Regions from separate parts of the Clostridium sp. DL-VIII genome, predicted to be linked through region 1. Evidence: riboswitches for the same ligand, from Rfam matches in the RefSeq annotation. Region 1 holds a riboswitch; the other holds the start of a gene.
What was found. Region 1 has a riboswitch for glycine ahead of CDLVIII_RS22370 (trimeric intracellular cation channel family protein). Riboswitches for the same ligand answer to the same signal wherever they lie in the genome.
Positions count from the first base shown of each region.

Region 2: linked by a shared signal. The riboswitch ahead of CDLVIII_RS20410 (amino acid permease) and the one ahead of CDLVIII_RS22370 (trimeric intracellular cation channel family protein) in region 1 are both predicted to bind glycine.

Region 1 is NZ_CM001240.1:4,835,788-4,839,224, forward strand. It holds gene CDLVIII_RS22355 (PHP domain-containing protein) at 1-684, shown strand, start outside; gene CDLVIII_RS22360 (hypothetical protein) at 918-1,196, shown strand; gene CDLVIII_RS22365 (hypothetical protein) at 1,245-1,475, shown strand; glycine riboswitch at 1,547-1,633, shown strand; gene CDLVIII_RS22370 (trimeric intracellular cation channel family protein) at 1,840-2,472, shown strand; gene CDLVIII_RS22375 (MFS transporter) at 2,635-3,437, opposite strand, start outside.
Region 2 is NZ_CM001240.1:4,439,770-4,443,206, forward strand. It holds gene CDLVIII_RS20405 (hypothetical protein) at 1-79, opposite strand, end outside; gene CDLVIII_RS20410 (amino acid permease) at 437-1,843, opposite strand; glycine riboswitch at 1,981-2,136, opposite strand; gene CDLVIII_RS20415 (methyl-accepting chemotaxis protein) at 2,475-3,437, opposite strand, start outside.

The DNA.
Region 1 (3,437 bases):
TTTTCTGTTGTTCATGATGGGAAACCTATCGAAGTATTAGGCTATGGCCTTGACCTTGATACCATAAGTTCCATGGGTATAGTTTCAGATGAAAAGTTTCTTGAAAGGGAAAATACTTATCTTGAAAAGATGATGGAAGTATGCAGAAACCTTAATATAACATATAGCAAAACTCTATCTGTTAAAGGTAAATATTTTGCAACACAACTAATGCATGCTGACCTAAAAAAATACCCTGAAAATGAAAAGAACTTTACTAAAGACGTTTGGGAAAGTCTTAATGCATTTTATAGAACCTGCGTAAATAATGAAGAAAGTCCTTTCTTTCTTGACCAAACCAAGAATTATTTCACAGTACCAGAAATTGCTGCTATTATAAAAAAAGCCGGTGGAAAATCTTTTCTCGCTCATTTATATGGATATTTTGCCGATGATCATAAGGAATTCTTAGATTCAATAATATCATTAAATGCACTTGATGGAATAGAATGCTATCATTCTCTTCATTCAGTTGATAGAACAAAAGCTCTCCTTGATTATTGCAAGAACAATAAACTTTATTCTAGTGGCGGAAGTGATTACCATGGCAAACTCAAACCTACAGTTAAACTTGGAGAAAGTATTCAAGGCACAAAAATACCATATGATATCTTAAAACCATGGCTTCCATTAAATCTAATATAAAAGAAATTCACAGTTTTCAAAAGTTAACTGTGAATTTTTTTATATCCTATGTATTTTTTAATTATAATTACAATCATTTTCTATACATTTCAACATTTTAAATATTTATGTAATTAATTTATTATTTTATTTAATATCCAAATACTTCGCAGATTAATATAACTGTTTTTTCAAATAATAATTATAAAGAAATTTTTATTAATACTAAACCAATTATGTTAGGAGTGATTGCCATGACAAATGAAAAAGCCCCATATTCTCCAACGCCTGGGGATTATGATACTGAAAAGTTAACTGATCTTCATTCGCCAAATACAAAACCTTCTCATTACGCTAGAAATATACAACATGCGTTAGATAACTCAACAAATTCAAAAGATAGATATAATTCAAGTGCTAGAAGTATTGAACGTGAAAAAGCTTCCGATCCTACTGAAAGAATACCTACACTAATAAAATATTCTGATATGAATACTGATAGTGATGAATTTGAATACAAAGGTGAAATATAAAATTTTGTAAAAAACTATACAATATCAATTAAGCAAGGAGTGATTAACATGGATAATAAAAGAATTCCTCAGCGTCCAACTTCAGAGGGGTACTGTATACAAAAATCAGGAGCTGATATAAACTCATCAAAATCAGAAGCTTCTGATACTGAAGATGTAAATGATACTGATGATAACAGTGCTGATAGTTCAAATACTTCACGCTCTTCTTTATCTTCAAAGTCTATTGATTTAAATGATGACGATGATGCTGACGATGAATATACAGATAAAATATAATATTAGATTATAATTCATTGACATCCAATTAGAACTAATTTATAATCTAGTTGGTAATTTATATAGATCGTATGACGAATTTGGGAGAGACTGCAAATATAGTAGCGCCGAAGGTGAAGTCGCAACAAACTCTCAGGCAAAAGGACCGAATTCTGACGAAACTCTGGAAAGTCTTATGACACCCAAGAAGCAATCTTTTAATTAAGCAATAAAATAACTCATAAGTACATTAATATGTATGTTATTTAGTTATTTTTAAATAAGCCTTATTAAAGAGAATCTTTCAGGTAAAATAACAGAGGCGGATTGTTTACGCAATTCGTCTCTTTTTTATGCGCTTTAAAGACAAGCTCTTATAAAATAAGTGAAATTAATAGAAAGGATTATTTTATTTATGTATGATATTGCTCTGCTAGAATATTTAGGCATTTTTGCATTTGCAACATCTGGTGCTTTCGTTGCAATTGAAGAAAAATTTGATTTATTTGGAATATACATTTTAGCTACTGTTACTGCTATGGGAGGTGGTGTTCTTCGCGATATCGTAACTAATGCTGGTATTCCAGCCTTCTTCTCAAATTATAAAACAATTCCCTTTATAATTTTAGGAGGAACTATTCCTATTATCCTTCGTGGTAAATTAAAATATAATACTATTTTCGTAATAATTGATGCTATTGGGCTTTCTGCTTTTTTTGTATCTTCAGGTCTTAAAGCTATTGAAAATGGTTATAACTTAATGTTATTTTTATTTGCTGCAAGCATAACCGGTGTTGGCGGTGGAATGCTTAGAGATATAATTACTAATAGAAAACCTGAAATATTTAAAACTGATGTTTACTGTGTTGCAGGAATCATTGGCTCACTTCTATTATGGTTTTTATATCCTATTACCGGTGCTCGTATTGCCCAGCATTTATCCTTAATCACTATATTTTCAATACGAATGATTTGCTATATTAAAAAAATAAATCTTCCAATTATAAATTTAAAATAGTCGTTTCATTTAACTTCTATCTTGTTTAAGAATAATTTCAACTTAATTCCATACAGTTTTTGGACATGCTTTATAAATAGAATATAAAGCATGCCTACTAAATCTTATGCACTTTGAAAGATACAATTTCAAAATATTTTTCACCATCATAAATTCTTTCGTTTACTCAACATGTGTTACTACATTAGATTTGATTCTTCGGGTTCTTACTGAAAAAATCTTTAGACCAAACATTGCTATGGCTGCTATTATTGAAATAAGAAACACTAGAAACCATAAGGTTTTGCAGCCATATAATTCTATATATGCTCCTGCAAAAGAAGTACTAAGTGCTGCTCCTAAAAATTTTCCTAAATTGGTTATGGCATTTAACCTAGCTCTATAATTATTCGGGCTATTATTTGCTACATAGACTCCCGAGCTTATAGAGCTTAAAATCTCTCCACAGGTCCATATTACTGTTGATATTATAAAAAACGAAAAACTATTAAGGTAACCTATCATTCCAAAACCTATAGCATACAATATTCCTGTAAGAGTCATATTGGTTAACTGATGATTCCTCTTTGTTATATAACCTATGAAAACTGTTAAAATTAAAACTGTAATAGCATTTGTACTCATAATATAGCCAAAGTATTTTGCTCCTTCATTGTTGAACTGTGCATTTAATGTCATTGGAAGTGAAAATTTATGCTGAGAATAAACAAAACTATATACTATATTTAAGCCTAAAAATATACTTAATTCTGGCCTTTTCCAAAGCATTTGAAATGTATTTCCCTTTTCTGCTGCTTCAGCTTTATTTTGAACTTTCTCTTCACTATTTACTGTATATGTCTCTTCAATATGTTTCCATACTAAAAATACTGCTGCAAAAGAAGTCAAAGCATCACCCAAGAATAACATTGGTAAAAGATTATTAAATAGGAAACCTGCTACTATAGGCCCTATGGCAATGCCTG
Region 2 (3,437 bases), 400 kb from region 1:
CTAAAAACACTTCATTCATATTTTCAATTACTTCTAGAAATATCCTATTATCAGCTTCTGAATTGCTATTGTATTCCATAAGTGCCACTTCTCCTAATTACAATAAATCTACTTCTATTTTATTAATTCTATTCAAACTTGTGCGTTCGATCTCTATTGAAAATTTATCATTTTCATTTTAAAACCTTCTTTCAATCTCACAACTTCATTGCTAATTGTATCATTATTACACCTTTAATTAACTATTCCATATTTTATATAAGCTAGAATTTTATGATTCTTTATACCTTTAAAATTTTTAATAAATTTAATTAAATTATAAAAAACCCTCAAAAAATCGAGGGTTTTCATATTATACTAAATTTCTAAATATATTTTATTCTTAAAAATAATATAATTGGATTTTTCAACCTTTCTTATAAACTATAATCATTCATTAGTCCTCTTGAAGCTTCATATCACATTTTGCTGCTTCTTCATTTTTTCTTTTTGATTTAAGTACATTGTAAATTACCCCGAGCATTATAAACCATACAGGGGTTACAAATAATGCTACGCGAGTTTCATTATTAAGCGCCAGTGTAACTATAACAAAAGCAAGAAATGCTAAAATTATATAGTTAATAATTGGATAAAGAGGCATTTTGAATTTGCTCTTAGCTGCAAGCTTAGGATTAGTCCTACGATATTTCATGTGACAGATAACTATAATTGCCCAAATAAATATAAAGCAGAATGTTGATATACTTGTAATAAGCACAAATACCCCTTCTGGCATAATAAAGTTTAAGATAACCGAAATCAATATTACAGTTGCAGAAAACACCGTAGCATTAGAAGGTACTTGAGTCGAAGTTAATTTTTTCATTGACTGTGGCGCATTATTTTCTTTAGCAAGGGAATAAACCATACGGCTTGTACTAAAAATACCACTATTGCAGGCAGATGCAGCTGAAGTTAATACAACAAAATTTACAATACTAGCTGCTGCTACAATTCCTACTGCAGAAAACACCTGTACAAATGGGCTTTTATCTGGATTAATTGAATTCCAAGGATATATACTCATAATAACAAGTAATGCTCCAATATAGAAAATAATAATTCTAATTGGAATATTGTTGATAGCCTTTGGAATAACACGTTCTGGATCTTCAGTTTCACCAGCTGTGAGTCCTACTAACTCTATTCCTGTAAAAGCAAATACAACCATTTGGAAAGAAAGGATAAAGCCACTTGCTCCATTTGGAAACAAGCCTCCATGACTCCAAAGATTTGCAAAACTTGATGCACCGGCATCTGTAGAAAATCCTTTAATAATCATAAATGTACCAATTATAATTAGTGCCATAATTGCAACAACCTTAATTAAAGCAAACCAGAATTCCATTTCACCAAATGATTTTACTGTAGTAAGGTTCATAATTAATAAGATTACAAGAACTATAAGACTTGGAACCCACTTAGCAATACTTGGGAACCAGTATTGTATATAAAGTCCAGCTGCAGTCAAATCAGCCATAGCAAGTGAAATCCAACAGAACCAATAAGTCCATCCAGTGATGAATGCTGCTCTATCTCCTAAATACTCATATACAAAGTCTACAAAAGAATGATAATTTAAATTAGAAAGCAATAATTCACCAAGGGCACGCATAATAAAAAAACAAATTATTCCTGTTATCATATACGCAAATAAAATAGATGGTCCAGCCAAGTGAATAGACCTGCCTGAGCCTAAGAATAATCCAGTCCCTATCGCACCTCCAATCGCAAGTAATTGGACATGACGATTTTTTAGTCCTCTTGATAAGTTTTGATTTTTTGATGTTAATTGATCCATTTTATTCCTCCATCTTAGTCAAAAGCCATATACTCAAATGACTTTTACTATATAAATATTTTTGATTGGAGATACAAATGGGAATAGATAAGATCTAAATGAAGTAATAATTAACCTATTACTTTTGTAAGATATGTTATCTTTCCCCTGTCCTTTTACCTGAGAGTTTCGCCTTTTAAGCTTTCTCCTTCGGTGCTCTATTTTAGCACATAAAAAATAATGGGCTCAATATGAAAACATACTGATTTGTTATTTCTTATTCTGCCTCTAAGAGTCTCTCCAAGGGTTCATCCAATAACGGTCATCTCTAATTAAAGCATGTGATTAAAATGTTATTCTGCCTAAAATTAGGTACCTGAAAGATTTACTTCTTCGGTGAATAGCCGCAGCTACTGCTCTCCCGCTATCTTCATCTGAACTTTAAATTTTATTGTTAAAATATTAAATTTTACATTTATATACTATTACATTTCCAATATAATTGCAATATTTTTTTCACTTTGATTGAAATCAGAAAACAATTTATCATGATTATCAAAACATAAAGTAACTTATAACAACACTTTTAAACTGCCATCTATCAAGTAGACATATGGCAGTTTATTTTTATTAGTTCTCTATATCAACAAATTTATTTTGCTGTTTTAAAAACTTCAACAAATTCCTGTAATTCTGTAGTCATATCATTAATACTATGCATCTGATTACATATTTCATCCATAGATGCTAGCTGTTGTTCCATTGTAGCACTAACTTCCTCAGTAGTTGCTGAACCTTCTTCTATAATAGTTGAAGTATTTTCTAGATACTTAACAACTTCATTCTTACTATTTTCTACATTGTTTATTTCATTATTAAGTGATTTAATACCTTTTATGAGTTCATCAGAATTATTAATTATAGAATCAAATATTCCTATAGTCACTCCCAATTTATCATTAGATTTCTCAGCAATTTGTGTCGTATCAATCATTTGTACTTCAATATTATTTACAACAGAACTCATTTCAGTTATTATTCCCCGAATCTCATTAGCAGACTGTGAAGATTGCTCTGCTAATTTTCTTACTTCATCAGCAACTACGGCAAAACCTTTCCCTGATTCTCCTGCTCTTGCTGCTTCTATTGCTGCATTTAAAGCTAATAGATTAGTTTGTTCAGAAATTTCTGTTATTGAAGATGTAATATTCCCTATAGATTCGGATTTATCTGCTAATTTTTTTATGTATGCTGCGACATTTTGTATAGCTTGATAATTATTGTTAAATTCTTCATTTAATTCTTTTGCAGAACTGATTCCTAATTCATTTTTCTCTTTAGTTTGTTCAGTATATTTATTAATTTTACTTATATTTATATTCATTGTATCCAAACTTTTCTCTAACATTGAAAATTTATTCATTATTGTCTCCATATCATTAGCTTGTTCTCCTGTACCATGAGCAAGTTCCTCCATTGCTTTACTTACATTCTGACTTGCTAAAATCAGTTCATCTATCTGATTACTTGTATCCTTGTTAGTGCTTTGTACTGTTCCAATCATATTTTTTACTCTGTCAATAAGTGTACAATTTTTATACATCATATCATTAAA